2 regions of the Saccharopolyspora sp. 6V genome follow, and region 2 is predicted to be linked to the other one. Evidence: riboswitches for the same ligand, from Rfam matches in the RefSeq annotation. Region 2 holds a riboswitch; the other holds the start of a gene.
What was found. Region 2 has a riboswitch for cobalamin ahead of LCD35_RS21320 (putative cobaltochelatase). Riboswitches for the same ligand answer to the same signal wherever they lie in the genome.
Positions count from the first base shown of each region.

Region 1: another riboswitch for cobalamin. It lies ahead of LCD35_RS09430 (ribonucleoside-diphosphate reductase subunit alpha); the one in region 2 lies ahead of LCD35_RS21320 (putative cobaltochelatase).

Region 1 covers NZ_JAIUKB010000040.1:26,391-34,226, reverse strand. Annotated here, with positions in the region: gene LCD35_RS09440 (helix-turn-helix transcriptional regulator) at 1-822, shown strand, start outside; gene LCD35_RS09435 (bifunctional UDP-sugar hydrolase/5'-nucleotidase) at 924-2,633, opposite strand; cobalamin riboswitch at 2,852-3,076, shown strand; gene LCD35_RS09430 (ribonucleoside-diphosphate reductase subunit alpha) at 3,198-6,029, shown strand; gene LCD35_RS09425 (ribonucleotide-diphosphate reductase subunit beta) at 6,055-7,128, shown strand; gene LCD35_RS09420 (class I SAM-dependent methyltransferase) at 7,213-7,836, shown strand, end outside.
Region 2 covers NZ_JAIUKB010000112.1:200-8,035, reverse strand. Annotated here, with positions in the region: gene LCD35_RS21350 (YbhB/YbcL family Raf kinase inhibitor-like protein) at 1-211, opposite strand, end outside; gene LCD35_RS21345 (helix-turn-helix transcriptional regulator) at 732-1,538, shown strand; gene LCD35_RS21340 (trypsin-like serine protease) at 1,959-2,783, shown strand; gene LCD35_RS21335 (LysE family translocator) at 2,855-3,481, opposite strand; gene LCD35_RS21330 (trypsin-like serine protease) at 3,785-4,564, shown strand; gene LCD35_RS21325 (GNAT family N-acetyltransferase) at 4,753-5,220, shown strand; cobalamin riboswitch at 5,289-5,418, shown strand; gene LCD35_RS21320 (putative cobaltochelatase) at 5,477-7,624, shown strand.

The DNA of each region.
Region 1 (7,836 bases), on a different contig from region 2:
GCCGCCGCCCGGCGCGCCGAGCGGATGCTGGAGGCCTCGATGAGCGAGGCGGTGCGCAGCGACCTGCTGGGCGCGCTGTGCAAGCTGCACGCCACCGCGGGCTGGACGGCGGTGGAGAACGGGCTGCTCGCCAGCGGGAACGCGCACTACGGGCGGGCGCTGGACTTCGGCCGGGACGGGGCGGATCCGCTGGCGATCGCGCGGACGCTGTACGCGGCGGGGCGCGCCGAACTGGACTTCGGCGATCCGAACTCGGCGCTGAAGCTGTTCCAGCTGGGGTCGATCCGGGCCGAGGCCTCGCCGCTGGTGAGCTCGGTGCTGCAGCTGAACTCGGCGTGGGCCGCGGCGCGCGGCGAACGCCGCGGCTCGGTGCGGCGGATGCTCGACCAGGGGCGCGCGCTGCACGCCACCGCCGAGATCGAGGCCGACTACCCGATGTTCCGCTGGTTCGGGGAAGCGGACGTGCTGGGCTTGACCGGCTCGGTGCAGCTGGTGGTGGGCGAGCACGAATCCGCGGCGCTGCACCTGTCCCGCGCGGTGGCCGCCCGCGCGCCCGGGGAGGTGCGGTCCGCGGTGTTCGAGCTGGCGAGCCTGGCGGAGGCGAAGTTCGCGCTCGGCGACCACGCGTCGGCGGTGCGGCACGGGCGCCGGGCGGTGCTGCTGGCCGGCGGGGTGCGCAGCGCCCGGCTGCGCGGCAGGCTCGCCGGGCTGCGCCGCCGCTGCGCGGAGCTGGTGGGCTCGCGCCACGCCTGGCGCGACTGCGCGGAGGAGCTGGCGCTCGGCATCGACGGTGTCATCGCACCCCGGCCGGTCCCCCGCTGACGGTGCGGCGGACCTCCGTCGGCGCGGCCGGGCGCGGCGGGAGGAAGTGGCCGTGCGAAAGGAGATCCCGGCGGCACGGGGTGCGCCGCCGGGACCCCGGCTCAGTCCTTCGCGGTGATGCGGTCCGGCGCCGGCGGCACCACGTCGGGGTGCTCCGCCAGGTAGCCCAGCAGCGCGTCCAGGTCCACCGGCCCGCCCGCGACGTCGGTGCCCTCGGTGAAGCCGCTGAACCCGTCCCCGCCGCCGGCGAGGAAGTTGTTCACCGCCACCCGGTACGGCGCGGCCGGGTCCACCGGTGCGCCGTCGAGGGTGAGCCCGGAGACCTTCGACCCGATGGGCGCGGACCGCGAGTACTCGTAGTGCAGGTCCGCCGACACCTGCAGCACGTTCTCGCCCTCCGGGCTCCACTGCTGCTCCAGCACGTCCCGCAGCTGCGCGCCGGTGAGGGTCATGGTCTGCATGGTGTTGCCGAAGGGCTGCACCGCGAACGCTTCGCCGTAGGTGATGACGCCGTCGCCTTCGCCCGCCGGGGAAGAGGCGTGCGGCAGGTCGGCGCGCACCCCGCCGGGGTTGGTCAGCGCGAGCTGCGCCCCCGTGTCGCGGGTGGCGGCGAGCTGCGCGTCGGCGATGACGCTGCCGAGGCCGGATTCCCCGGACGGCGCCGGGGTCTTCAGCAGGTCGCCGGTGGCGGTGCCGACGGCGCGGTTCGCGATCGGCGCCGCCTTCGCGCGGGCTTCCTCGACGAGCGCGGCCGTCTCGGCGTCGGGTTCGACGTCGCGGGTGACGACCTCGTTGCGCGCGGTGCTGCTCTCCCGCACCACTTCGCGGGTGTCGCGGTCGACGCGCAGGTCCAGCACCGACAGCAGCCTGCCGTAGGAGGCGCCTTGCACGAGGGGACGCGGGTCGCCCGCCGGGTCGGTGGCGGTGCAGGTGTACTGCTGGTGGCTGTGCGCGCTGAACACGGCGTCGACCTGCGGGGAGACCTGTTCCGCGATGCGGCTCGCGGGGCCGCCGGGGGTGACCTGGCAGGAGTTCGGGCCGCCGCCGTCGGCTTCGTCGCCCTGGTGCAGCAGCACGACCTGCGCCTTGACGCCGAAGCGCTCCAGCGCGTCGGAGGTGCGGTCGATGGCTTCGACCTCGTCGCCGAACCGGAGTCCGCGCACCGCTTCGGGGCTGACCACGTCGGGCAGGTCCTGCAGGGTCGCGCCGATCACGCCGATCGGCACCCCGCCGGAGACCTGCACGGTGAACGGCAGCAGCGCGGGGGCACCGCCGTCCTCGAAGGTGACGTTGGCGCCGAGGTACGGGAAGTCCGCGCCGGCGAAGGAATCCCGGAACTCGCAACCGTCCTGCGGGTGGCAGCCGCCGGTCTGCAGCCGTTGGAGTTCCTGGTAGCCCTCGTCGAACTCGTGGTTGCCGACGACGTGGCCGCGCACGTCCTGCGAGTTGAGGAAGTCGACGGTGGGTTCGTCGTGGAACAGCGCGGAGTTCACCGGCGAGGCGCCGACGCTGTCGCCGGTCGAGAAGACCAGCGAGTTCGGCACCTCGTCGCGCAGCCGCTGCAGGTGGGTGGCGAGGTAGGCGGCGCCGCCGGCGTCGACGGTCCGGCCGTCGTCGAGCTCGATCTGCCCGGAGGACCCGGTGGGCGGTTCGAGGTTGCCGTGCAGGTCGTTGAAGGTGATCAGCCGGACGTCGGTGGTCGCGGGCGGGTCCTGCGGCGCGGCGCCGGCGGTGGCCCCGGTGGCCGTGGCCGCGGTGGCCAGTGCGGTGGCGGCGACGGCGAGTCCGCGTCGCACGCGGTGGGCACGCATGGTTCGGTCTTCCTCCCAGGTGGTGATCTCGGGAGGCAGTCTGCCCGGACCCGCTGCCGACCACCACCGATTCCGCGTCACACCTCGCGGTCGTGCGGAGCCGCCCGCGGCCGGGCAGGATGCGGCCGAGGAGTGCGCGGACGGCTACCGAGCGCCTCCGCACCGGCACCGCCACGCCGATGATGATGGGGTCCGGATCACCGCCGAACCCAAGATGTAGTGTGGCGCCCGCTGATGGTTCGCCGGTCCGCCCGGCGTGACAACAGGGAACCCGGTGCGAATCCGGGACTGCCCCGCAGCGGTGAACGGGAACGACCGCCGTCACCACCTCCCGGTGGTGCAGCACTGGACGCTCGGCGTCCGGGAAGCGACGGCCAGTAGGCCCGGTGCCGAGCACCGGTCGCCCGTGAGTCCGAAGACCTGCCATCGGTGCGCGCACGAGGGGTGCGCGCCGTCCGGGACCTCGCGGGAGGGTCGTGGGACGAGCGGTGCCGTGCGCGCCGCGGGTCCTGGCGCGTTCCGAGGAGTTCCGGGCAGGTGTCCGAGCTTGCGAGGAGAGAGCCAGTGACCGAGTCCACGACCCGGCCGTCAGCAGCGACCGCGGTGGTACCGGCAGGAGTGCGGGTGCTGCGGCGCGACGGGACCGTTTCCGGTTGGGACGAAACGAAGATCTCCGTGGCGTTGACCAAGGCGTTCCTGGCGGCCGAGGGGGATTCGGCCGCATCGTCGTCGCGGTTGCACCAGATCGTCGCGGAGTTGACGGAGCAGGCGGCGCAGGGCGTGCTGCGCCACGCGGGTACCGAAGGCCTGGTGCACATCGAGCAGATCCAGGACATGGTGGAGCTGGCGCTGATGCGCGGCGGGCACCACGGTGTCGCCCGCGCCTACGTGCTCTACCGGGAGGAGCACGCGCAGGCCCGCGAGGCCGAGGTGGCTCCCGTCGAGGACGCCGCTCCCCGCCTGGAGATGACCGCGCCGGACGGCACCCGGGTGCCGCTGGACTGGGAGCGGGTGTCGACCGTCGTCGAGCAGGCCTGCTCGGACCTCGACGACGTGCACGCCGACCAGGTGCTGCGCGAGGTGCGGCGCAACGTCTACGACGGCATCAGCTCCGCGGAGCTGGCCGAGTCGCTGACGATGGCGGCGCGCACCTTCGTGGAGGCGGAGCCGAACTACTCGCTGGTGACCTCGCGGCTGCTGCTGGACAAGCTGCGTCGGGAGGCGCTGAGCTTCGTCGCGGGCGAGCCGGCCGAGGCCGACCAGGTGCAGATGCGGGACCGCTACGCCGGTTACTTCGCCGACTACGTGCGCCGCGGCATCGAGCTGGAGCAGCTGGACCCGGAGCTGGCCCGCTTCGACCTGGAGCGGCTGGGCGCGGCGCTGGACGCGGACCGGGACATCGCGTTCGGCTTCCTCGGCCTGCAGACGCTCTACGACCGGTACCTGCTGCACGAGGACGGGGTGCGGTTCGAGCTGCCGCAGGCGTTCTTCATGCGGGTCGCGATGGGCGTGGCGCTGCGCGAGGACGACCGGGAGGCGCGGGCGATCGAGTTCTACGACCTGATCTCCTCGTTCGACTTCATGTGCTCGACGCCGACGCTGTTCAACGCGGGCACCACCCGCCCGCAGCTGTCGTCCTGCTTCCTGACCACTGTGGACGACGACCTGCACGGGATCTTCCACGGCATCAGCAACAACGCGCTGCTGTCGAAGTACGCGGGCGGGCTCGGCAACGACTGGACCCCGGTGCGGGGCACGGGCGCGCACATCAAGGGGACCAACGGTTCCTCGCAGGGCGTGGTGCCGTTCCTGAAGATCGCCAACGACACGGCGGTCGCGGTGAACCAGGGCGGCAAGCGCAAGGGCGCGGTGTGCGCGTACCTGGAGACCTGGCACGTGGACGTCGAGGAATTCCTCGACCTGCGCAAGAACACCGGGGACGACCGGCGGCGCACGCACGACATGAACACGGCGAACTGGGTGCCGGACGAGTTCCTGCGCCGGGTGGAGGCCGACGAGCCGTGGACCCTGTTCTCCCCGGACGAGGTGCCGGACCTGCACGACCTGTACGGCACCGCGTTCGCGCAGCGCTACCGGGAGTACGAGGCGGCCGCCGAGCGCGGTGAGCTGAAGGTGTTCCGCCAGGTCCGCGCGGTGGACCTGTGGCGCCGGATGCTGACGATGCTGTTCGAGACCGGGCATCCGTGGATCACCTTCAAGGACCCGTGCAACCTGCGGTCGCCGCAGCAGCACGCGGGCGTGGTGCACTCCTCGAACCTGTGCACCGAGATCACGCTGAACACGAGCAAGGACGAGGTCGCGGTCTGCAACCTCGGTTCGATCAACCTGGCGCGGCACGTCACGGCCGAGGGCCTGGACGTGGAGCGGCTGCGGCGCACCACCCGCACGGCGGTGCGGATGCTGGACAACGTCATCGACGTGAACTTCTACACGATCCCGGAGGCGCGGGCCTCGAACCTGCGGCACCGCCCGGTGGGCCTGGGCCTGATGGGCTTCTCGGACGCGCTGTTCGCGCAGCGCATCCCGATGTCCTCGCAGGCGGCGGTGGAGTTCGCGGACCTGAGCATGGAGCACATCAGCTTCCACGCGATCGCCGCGTCCTCCGAGCTGGCCGCCGAGCGCGGGCGCTACGAGTCGTTCGAGGGTTCGCTGTGGAGCCGGGGCGTGCTGCCGATCGACTCGCTGGAGCTGCTGGCGCAGGCCCGCGAGACCGGCGTCGACCTGGATCGTTCGTCCACACTGGACTGGGACGGGCTGCGGGAGCGGGTGCGCGCGAACGGCATGCGCAACTCGAACGTGCTGGCCATCGCCCCGACGGCGACGATCTCGAACATCTGCGGCGTCGGCCAGTCCATCGAGCCGCTGTACCGGAACCTGTACGTGAAGTCGAACATGTCGGGCGACTTCACCGTGCTCAACGCCGACCTGGTGCGGGACCTCAAGGCCGCCGGGGTGTGGGACGAGGCGATGGTGCAGGACCTGAAGTACTTCGACGGCGACCTGGCCCCGATCGACCGGGTGCCCGCGGAGCTGAAGTCGTTGTACGCCACCGCGTTCGAGATCGAGCCGCGCTGGCTGGTGGAGGCCGCGTCCCGCCGCCAGAAGTGGATCGACCAGGCGCAGTCGCTGAACCTGTACATGGCGGCGCCGAGCGGCCGCAAGCTCGACGAGCTGTACCGGCTGGCGTGGCGCAAGGGCCTCAAGACCACCTACTACCTGCGGTCCAGCAGTGCGACGCACGTGGAGAAGTCCACGCTGCGCGGCACCGACGGCAAGCTCAACGCGGTCTCCCCCGCCGCCGCACCGGCCCCGGCCCCGTCGCCGCAGCCGCAGGCGTGCGCGATCGACGACCCGGACTGCGAAGCCTGCCAGTGACCGCCCCGTTCCCCCTGGAGGACTCATGACTTCCGTGCACACCCCCGACGCCACCGGGCTCGGCGAGATCGACCGCGGCGCGGGCCGGATCAACGTCGACGACAAGGCGATGATCAACGCGCAGGCGGACGTGAACCAGCTGCTGCCGCTGAAGTACGGCTGGGCGTGGGAGAAGTACCTCGCCGGCTGCAACAACCACTGGATGCCCACCGAGGTGTCCATGCACGCCGACATCGCCCTGTGGCGCTCCCGCGACGGGCTCACCGAGGACGAGCGGCTGATGCTCAAGCGCAACCTCGGGTTCTTCGCCACGGCGGAGTCGTTGGTGGCCAACAACATCGTGCTCGCCGTGTACCGGCACATCACCAACCCCGAGTGCCGCCAGTACCTGCTGCGCCAGGCGTTCGAGGAGGCCGTGCACACGCACACCTTCCAGTACATCTGCGAGAGCCTGGGCCTCGACGAGGGCGAGCTGTTCAACGCCTACCGCGAGATCCCGTCCATCTCGGAGAAGGACGAGTGGGCGCTGCGGCACACCCAGAACCTGGAGAACCCCGAGTTCGCCACCGGCGGACCGGAGCGCGACCAGGCGTTCCTGCGCGACCTCATCGCCTTCTACGTGATCTTCGAGGGCATGTGGTTCTACACCGGTTTCGCCCAGATCCTGTCGCTGGGCAGGCGGAACAAGATGGTCGGCATCGCCGAGCAGTACCAGTACATCCTGCGCGACGAGTCGATCCACCTGAACTTCGGCATCGACTGCATCAACCAGATCAAGCTGGAGAACCCGCACCTGTGGAGCGCCGAGTTCCAGGAGGAGGTGCGCGGCATGCTCGCCGACGCGTGCCGCCTGGAGGTCGCCTACGGCCGGGACACCATGCCCCGCGGCATCCTCGGCATCAACGCCGAGCTGTGCGAGCAGTACATGCACTTCATCACCAACCGCCGCTGCGCGCAGCTGGGCCTCACCCCGGTGTTCGCCGAGGTCGAGAACCCGTTCCCGTGGATGTCGGAGGCGATGGACCTGAAGAAGGAGAAGAACTTCTTCGAGACCCGCGTCACCGAATACCAGTCCGGCTCCTCCCTCACCTGGGACTGACGGATCGGGCCGCCCGCCGGGGACTCGGCGGGCGGCCCGCGGGTTCCGCCCCGCCGGGCCGTCGCCGCGGCATAGGGTGCCGGGATGGGTGTTCCTGTTCCCGCTGATCTCGACGTCGTCCGGGAGTCCTACGACCGCGTGGCCGACAACTACGTGGACATGGTGACCACGACGGGCATCGGCGACGTCCGCGCCCACCCGTGGCTGCGCGCCGCGATGGACGTGTTCGCCGATCAGGTCGCCGAGCTCGGCCCCGTGCTCGACGTCGGTTGCGGGCCGGGCACGGTCACCGGCTACCTGGCCGAACGCGGGCTCGACGTGTCGGGCGTGGACCTGTCGCCCCGGATGGTCGAGCACGCGCGGCGGCTGCATCCGGGGTGCTCGTTCCGCGTCGGATCGGCCACCGAACTCGGCTTGCCGGAGTCGTCCTTCGGCGGGCTGCTCGGCTGGTGGTCGCTGTTCAACCTGCCGCGCGAGGTGCTGCCGGGCGTGCTGTCGTCGTTCGCGAGCGCGCTCGTCCCGGGCGGTCAGCTGATCATCGCGACGCACGTCGGCGACGACGACGTGCAGCGCACCGAGGCCTACTACGGCGTCCCGGTCCGCTGGACGACGTACCAGTGGCGGCCCGAGCAGCTCACCGCGCTCGTCGAGCAGGCGGGCCTGCACCCCACCGCCGAACTCCGCCTGCCCGCCGACGAGCACACCGGC
Region 2 (7,836 bases):
AGCAGGTGACCACGAAGCTCTGCGTCCCGGCGGGGAAGCCCTCCCAGCTCAGCTGCGGGGAGCGGTTCCCGCCGCCCGCGCCCATCCCGCTGTGGACGTGCGCGAGGTCCAGTTGCTCGTCGGCGGCGACGTCCTTGGAGGTGAGCGTGAACGCGGGGACCTCGGGCAGCAGCGAGTACGGGTCCGGGTCGATCGGGCGTTGCAGGCTCATTCGTCTCCTCCTCGGCGGGTGCGGCGGGGTCGGACGATCTTCGGGATCGTCCGGTCGCAGCCTAGTGGGGCCTGCGCGGGCGCGTGCGCGGCCTCGCGCGCGGGGCGATCCGCGCCACTCCGTCACCCCCTTGATGCAACCCGTGCAAGCGTTCACTTGATCGAGTTATTGTCGCTGCCCGCCAGGCTCGGGATCATGGTCCGGTGCGCGCCGATCTCCACGTCGGCGACCGCGGTCGAGCGGATCCGGGACAATTTCGGGCGGACGTCCCACAACGACGATGACCGGTTCTTCGAGCGGCTACCGGAAACCGCTCGGAAGCCGAATGCGAGAATCGGTCGGCCGGATTCGGAACAGCAGGGGAAACCGCCCCCGAAACCGGTGGTGCACCTGTCCAATGCGCCGTCGTCGCCGGTACCGGAAAAGTCCGGGTTCCGCCGATGCCGGCCCAGGGATGTCGATGCTGGGGGATAGCGCAGTCATGCCGGGAAATCGCCACACTTCGGTCCGTTCGCGCCAGGTGGCCGCGGAACTCCGCCGCCACCGCGAGCGCGCCGGGCTCAGCTGCACGGCGGCGGGAGCCCGGCTGGGCGTCTCGGGCAGCAAGATCAGCCGGATCGAGACCGGCGCCAGCGGGGTGCAGCTCGACGACGTCACCGCGCTGCTGCGGCTCTACCAGGTGGGAGAGCGGGAGCGCACCGCGCTGGTGGAGCTGGCGCGCAACGCGGGCCGCTCCGCCTGGTGGCAGCGGCCGTCCGCGGCCCCCGCCCGCTGGCGGGATTTCCTCGACTACGAGAGCAAAGCGGTCCGGATGCACAGTTTCGAACCGATGCTGATCCCGGGCCTGCTGCAGACCGCGGAATACGCGCGGGCCGTCATCTCGGGGATGGAGCCCGGGCGTTGCGAGGACGAACTGGACGATCTGATCGCGACCCGGATGGCGCGGCAGATCATTCTGAGCCGTTCCCGCGCGCCGTTGTTCCACGCGGTGCTGGAGGAATCCGCGTTGCGTCGCCCGATCGGCGGCCGGGGAGTGATGAAGCGGCAGCTGCTGCACCTGCTGGTGATGATGGAATCCGATCACGTCTGCCTGCGAGTGGTGCCGCGTTCCGTGGGCGCCTATCCGGGATTGCAGGGGTCATTCCTTCTTCTGGAATATGACGGAGAGCCGGACGTGGTGTACGTGGAGAACCAGCACGGTCCCGCATTCCTGGATTCCGAGCGGACCGTGAGTTCCTACCGGGAGGTGCTGCGGGACATCGTGCGGCTCGCCCACGCCCCCGACGCGGCGGGCGACCTGATCCGCGAGGTCCTCGCCGAGCACTGACCGCGCTCGTGCGCCGGAAATCCGCTCCGCTGCCGGTTCGCGCGGCGCCGGGGACTACGCCGGTCCGGTGATCTTCTCCGCCGCGCGGGTGACTCCGAACCGGCTGCGGCGGGCCGAGGAGAGGGGCGCCGAAGGGGGGCGGGTGATCCGGTGGAACTGCTGGAGCGGGTCGCCGCCGTGGCCCGCAGGCTGCGCGAACACCGGCCGGTGCCGCCCGTGCGACCGTCCGAAGTGGACTTGGTCTGATGCTGCCGCCGAGCGGTTTTCTCCCGATGTATCACCTGATCAGGTAACGACGTTCGGCCGTTGTGGACGATGACCGGGCCGTGATCGGCTCCCTCCGCGACACTGGCACGAGCCGGAGGCGGGCCGGTCACCCCGACCGCGCCGCAGGGGCTCCGGGGGATGGAGAGCAGCGGGATGACACGCACACGGCGGACCCACACCCGGTGGTGGTCGGCAGGCGGAACACTCGCCGCGGCCGCGCTGGCCACTGTCGCGATCACGACCCCCGCCGGGGCCGGGACCGCCGCCGACGAGCCCGCCGCCGCGCCGATCAGCACCCGGATCGTCGGCGGCGAGTACGCCAGCACCAGCGAGTACCCGTGGGTCGTGTACCTCACCGACTCGGCGGGCAACCAGTTCTGCGGCGGCACCATCGCGGCCGCGAACAAGGTCATCACCGCCGCGCACTGCGTCACCGGGGGTGCGCCGCCGGAGATCACCGTCGTCTCCGGCCGCGACGACAAGAACAGCGACGAGGGCACCGAGACCGCCGTCCGGGACGTGTGGGTGCACCCCGACTTCCAGAACGCCAGCAGCGGTGCCGACGTCGCCGTGCTCACGCTGGACCGCGACGTCACCGCGACCCCGCTGCCCATCGCGACGGCGGGTGACCTCCCCGAGTACCGGCCGGGCGGAGCCACCACCGTCCTGGGCTGGGGGACCACCACCGAAGGCGGCTCGCCGTCCAGCACGCTCCGCCAGGCACACCCGCCGATCACCAGCGACCAGGACTGCAGCCGCGCCTACGGCGGGCAGTACGACCCGCGAGGCCAGGTGTGCGCCGGGCTCCCCGAAGGCGGGGAGGACAGCTGCCAGGGCGACTCCGGCGGACCGCTCGTGGCCGGGGACAAGCTGATCGGCATCGTGTCCTGGGGCAACGGCTGCGCCCGCCCCGGCCAGCCCGGCGTCTACACGAGGCTCGGCGCCTACCACGACGAAGTCCAGGCCCAGCTCCGCTGATCCCCCCACCACCGAGGCGCACGGCCCGTTCGACCGCACCGCGCGGTCGAGCGGGCCGTTCTGCTGCGGGGTCAGGCCGCGACGAGACCCGCGGAGATGGTGAGGAAGGCCGCCGCGCTGATCACGTCCAGGGAGCGGGCGAAGCGCGGGCGGCGTAGCCGGTCGGCGATGCGGGCCGCGCCCAGCACGATGGTGACCTCCCAGATCGCCGCCAGCACCAGGAACACCGCGCCCAGCAGCACCAGTTGCAGCGTCGGGTTCGCCGCCGAACCCACGAACTGCGGCAGGAAGGCCAGGCTGAACAGCAGCATCTTCGGGTTCGTGATGTTGCTCAGCAGGCCTTGCCAGAACGGCCGGGTCGTGGCGCCGCCGCCGGAGAGGCCGTCGCCGGTCTCGGCGCGGGTGAGCCACAACCCGCGCACGATCATCGCGGCGAGGTACACCAGGTACGCGGCGCCGGCCCACTTCAGCGCCGCCAGCACCGCCGGGTGGCTGGTGATCACCGCGCCGAGCCCGCAGATCACCAGCGCCACCTGCAGGATGCTCGCCGCGTGGATGCCCGCCAGCGCTCGCAGCCCGGCGCCGATCCCCTGCCGCAGCGACGTCCGCAAGATCAGGAACGCGTCCACCCCGGGCGTCAGCACCACCACTGCGCTGGCGAGCAGGAACGCCGGCAGGGTCGTGGGGTCCAGCAGCATGACGAGTTCGCTCCTTGCCTGGTCGACGCGCGCGCGGAGGCGCCGGTGAGCGCGCGGCCCACCGGTCGAGGTTTCACCGGATCGGGGGTGATCTCGGTTCCGCGTCGTCGCGGGCACCGGAGATCTTGACTGAGTGGGCGGGACGAACCATCTCCGCCGAAGCAGTGATCCGGATTTTTTCCCGCCGAAGTCCATCTTAACGAAAAATTATCATGAGCCGATGTGAGCTCGCCCTCGTCATCCCGGCGTGATCGGGCCGCTACCGTGTGCCGCCGAACGACGCCGCACGTCCAGGAGGCAGCCGTGCCCGACCGATCCAGCCCGCTCGCCCGGATCGCCGCCGGAGGCGCTGCCGCCGCCACCGCGGCCACCGCCGCGCTCGCCGCACCGGCCGCCGCCGGCCCCGCGCAGGAACGCGTGCTCGGCGGCACCGACGAACGCGCGGCGCCCTGGGCGGTCGCGCTCACCGACCAGGCCGGGCGCCAGTTCTGCGGCGGCACCCTCGTCACCGAGATCAAGGTGGTCACCGCCGCGCACTGCGTGGACGGCCACGACGCGGCGGAGCTGCGCGCCGTCACCGGCCGCCCCGACCTGCGCACCACCGGCGGCGCCGACACGCCCGTCGGCGACGTCTGGGTGCATCCCGAGTTCCGCGACGTCACCGGCGGGCACGACGTGGCGGTGCTGACCCTGGCCGCACCGGTGCGCGAACGACCGCTGCCGATGGCCGGGGCCGACGAGACCGCCCGCTACCGGCCCGGCACCCCGGCGCGGGTGCACGGCTGGGGGCGCACCACCGAGAACGGGCCCACCTCGGCGACGCTCCAGTCCGTCGAGGTGCCGATCAGCGCGGACACCGACTGCCGCGCCGCCTACCCCGGCTACGAGCCGGGGACGCGGGTCTGCGCGGGCCCGCCCGAAGGCGGCCGGGACGCGTGCGCCGGGGACTCCGGCGGACCGCTCGTCGCCGACGGCAGGCTGATCGGCGTCGTCTCCTACGGCACCGGCTGCGGACGTCCCGGAACACCCGGCGTGTACACCCGGATCTCCGGGGTCGCCGACGACGTCGCCGCGCGGCTCTGAACCCGGCGTCCCGCACCGCGGGACGAGCCGGTGCCACCCGGTGCTCGCGCCGCGGCGGTGCACCGGTCGCCGTGCGCAGCACCGACCCGCCCCGAGGCCCGCGCGCCGGGGCGCGCGGGACGTGGTGTGCGCTACTTCCACCGCAGGTGACCCCGGGTGTCGTAGCCGGAATGTGATATCCCGTTGGGGTGACCCTGCAACCGCTCGCCACCGCCGTCCACCGCGCCTACACGGCCGACCTCGACGCCGAGGACTTCTACCGCATGCTCCGCTTGCGCGTGGACGTGTTCGTGGTCGAGCAGCAGTGCGCCTACCCGGAACTGGACGGCCGGGACCTGGAGACCACCACCAGGCACTTCTGGATCGACTCCGCCGACGGCTACGTGCTCGGCTACCTGCGCCTGCTCGAAGACCCCGACGGCACCTTCCGCATCGGCCGCGTCGCCACCGCCAAGGACGCCCGCGGCCTCGGGCTCGGGCGCAAGCTGATGCGCGCCGCGCTCGCCGAGATCCAGCGCGCGCCGGCGACGCTGTCCGCGCAGACCTACGCGCTGGAGTTCTACCGCGGATTCGGGTTCGAACCCTCGGGTGAGGAGTATCTCGAAGACGGCATCCCGCACGTCGACATGCACCGATACCCGGGTTCGCCGCGCTGAGCGAGCCGCGCCGGTTCCTCGCCCGTCGCGGGGATGCGACGATGCTCGCTGGTCCCAGCCAGGGCAGGTCAGGAAACCGGTGCGACACCGGTGCGGTCGGCGCCACTGTGACCGGGGAGCGGATCTCCCCCGCGAGCCACCGGGCGCTGCCGCCTGGGAAGGCCGGAGTTCCGCGCTGATCCGGGAGCCAGGACACTGCCTCGCCCAGGCGCAGCCGACATCGGGGCGTCCGAGACCCGAGGAAGGAACACCTGGCATGACTGCTCCCGCGAGCCCGCGGTACCCGTTCACGGCCGTGGTCGGGCACGACGACATGCGGCTGGCGCTGCTGCTCAACGCGGTGCACCCGCGCATCGGCGGGGTGCTGGTGCGGGGTGAGAAGGGCACCGCGAAATCGACGGTGGTGCGCGCGCTCGCTTCGCTGCTGCCCGCGCTGGACGTCGTGCCCGGTTGCCGCTTCGGCTGCGAACCGCGGCGACCCGACCCGCGGTGCCCGGACGGCCCGCACGCCGAGGTCTCCGGGACGACGCGCCCCGCGGAACTCGTGGAACTTCCGGTCGGCGCCACCGAGGACCGGCTCGTCGGTTCACTCGACCTGGAACGCGCGCTCACCGAAGGCGTCAGCGCCTACCAGCCCGGGCTGCTGGCCGCGGCGCACCGCGGCGTGCTCTACGTGGACGAGGTCAACCTGCTGCACGACCACCTGGTGGACCTGCTGCTGGACGCCGCCGCGATGGGCCGCGCGCACGTGGAGCGGGAAGGCATGTCGGTGACGCACGCCGCCTCGTTCCTGCTCGTCGGCACCATGAACCCGGAGGAGGGCGAGCTGCGCCCGCAGCTGCTCGACCGGTTCGGCCTCACCGTGCAGGTCGCCGCCTCCCGCGACGTCACCACCCGCACCGAAGTGGTGCGCAGGCGCCTCGCCTTCGAAGCGGACCCGGCCGGCTTCGCCGAGCGGTGGGCCGCCGAGGACGCCGCGCTCGCCCGCCGCATCGCCGACGCCCGGTCCACAGTGGAATCGGTGCGGCTGCCCGACGCCGAGCTCCGGCGGATCTCCGCGCTGTGCGCCGCGTTCGACGTGGACGGGATGCGCGCCGACCTGGTGCTGGCCCGCACCGCCGTGGCGCACGCCGCGTGGCGCGGCGCCGACGAGGTCGCCGAAGCCGACGTGGAGGCCGCGGCCCGGCTCGCGCTGCCGCACCGGCGCCGCCGCGACCCGTTCGACGAACCCGGCGTCGAGGAGGACCAGCTGCAGCAGGCGCTCGAGGACGCCGCCCAGCACGCCGAGCAGGAACCGGCCGACGACCGGAACGCCGGTGACGACCAGGGCTCCGCCGACGACCAGGACTCCGGTGAAGAGCCGCCGGAAGGTCCCGACGACGGCCCCGGCGGAGGCGGCGGTGGCGCGCCCGACGGCGGACCGGACGACGGACCCGACGGGCCCGGCGGCGGCGAAGCCCCCACCCCGCCGGAATCGCCCGCGCCGAACGGCGACGGCGGTTCCCGGCGCGAGGACGGCCCCGGCCAGGCTCCCGCGAACAAGCCCCCGGCCGCGCCCGCGCCCGCGTTCCGCGCCCGGCTGCTCGAAGTCCCCGGCGTCGGCGAAGGCGCCCCCGGCCGGCGGTCCCGCGCCCGCTCCCGCAGCGGGCAGACCGTTCGATCATCCACAGTGGACGGTCATGGCGTGCACCTGCCCGCCACCCTGATCGCCGCCGCCCCGCACCAGCGCACCCGCGGCCGCAGCGGCCCCGGCCTGGTGCTGCACCGCGACGACGTCCGGCGCTCCGTCCGCGAAGGACGCGAAGGCAACCTGGTGCTCTTCGCCGTCGACGCCTCCGGCTCCATGGCCGCCCGCGAACGCATGTCCGCCGTCAGCGGCGCCGTGCTCTCGCTGCTGCGCGACGCCTACCAGCGCCGGGACAAGGTCGGCGTGGTCACCTTCCGCGGCGACCAGGCCGAACTCGCGCTGCCGCCCACCTCCTCCGTGGAGATCGCCGCCACCCGGATGCGCGACCTGCGCACCGGCGGCCGCACCCCGCTCGCCACCGGCCTGCTCAAGGTCCACCAGGTCATCGGCACCGAACGCACCCGGGACCCGCGGCGGCGCCCGCTGCTGGTGCTGCTCACCGACGGCAAGGCCACCGTTCCCGCCGGTGACGGCGGAACCGGGCGCGCTCGCGCGAAGCGGGCGGTGCAGGACTCCATGCGCGCCGCCGGACTGCTCGCCGGGCTCGGCGTCGCCTCCGTCGTCGTCGACTGCGAGCAGGGCGTGGTGCGGCTCGGCCTCGCCGCCAAGGTCGCGACCGCGCTCGGCGGGGCCTGCCTGCGGCTCGACGAGCTCTCCGCCGACGCCGTCGCCGGAGTCGTCCGCGCCGCCCGCGGCACCACCGCCGGCGCAGCTTGATTCCGATTCGATTACGACACCGGCCGGGCGGAGTAGGAATATCCCGATGTAGTTGGTAAGGTGTTCTTCGTCCACCTGACCCCCAGGGGTGGACCACGAAGCGCCCTCGCGCTCCCGATGACCCCCAGGTCGGTCGAGCGCGGGGGCGCTTTCTATTGCTGGGGGGCGTGGTCGTTCTGCTCGGGGGCGGGTGGCGGAACCTCAGCGATTTC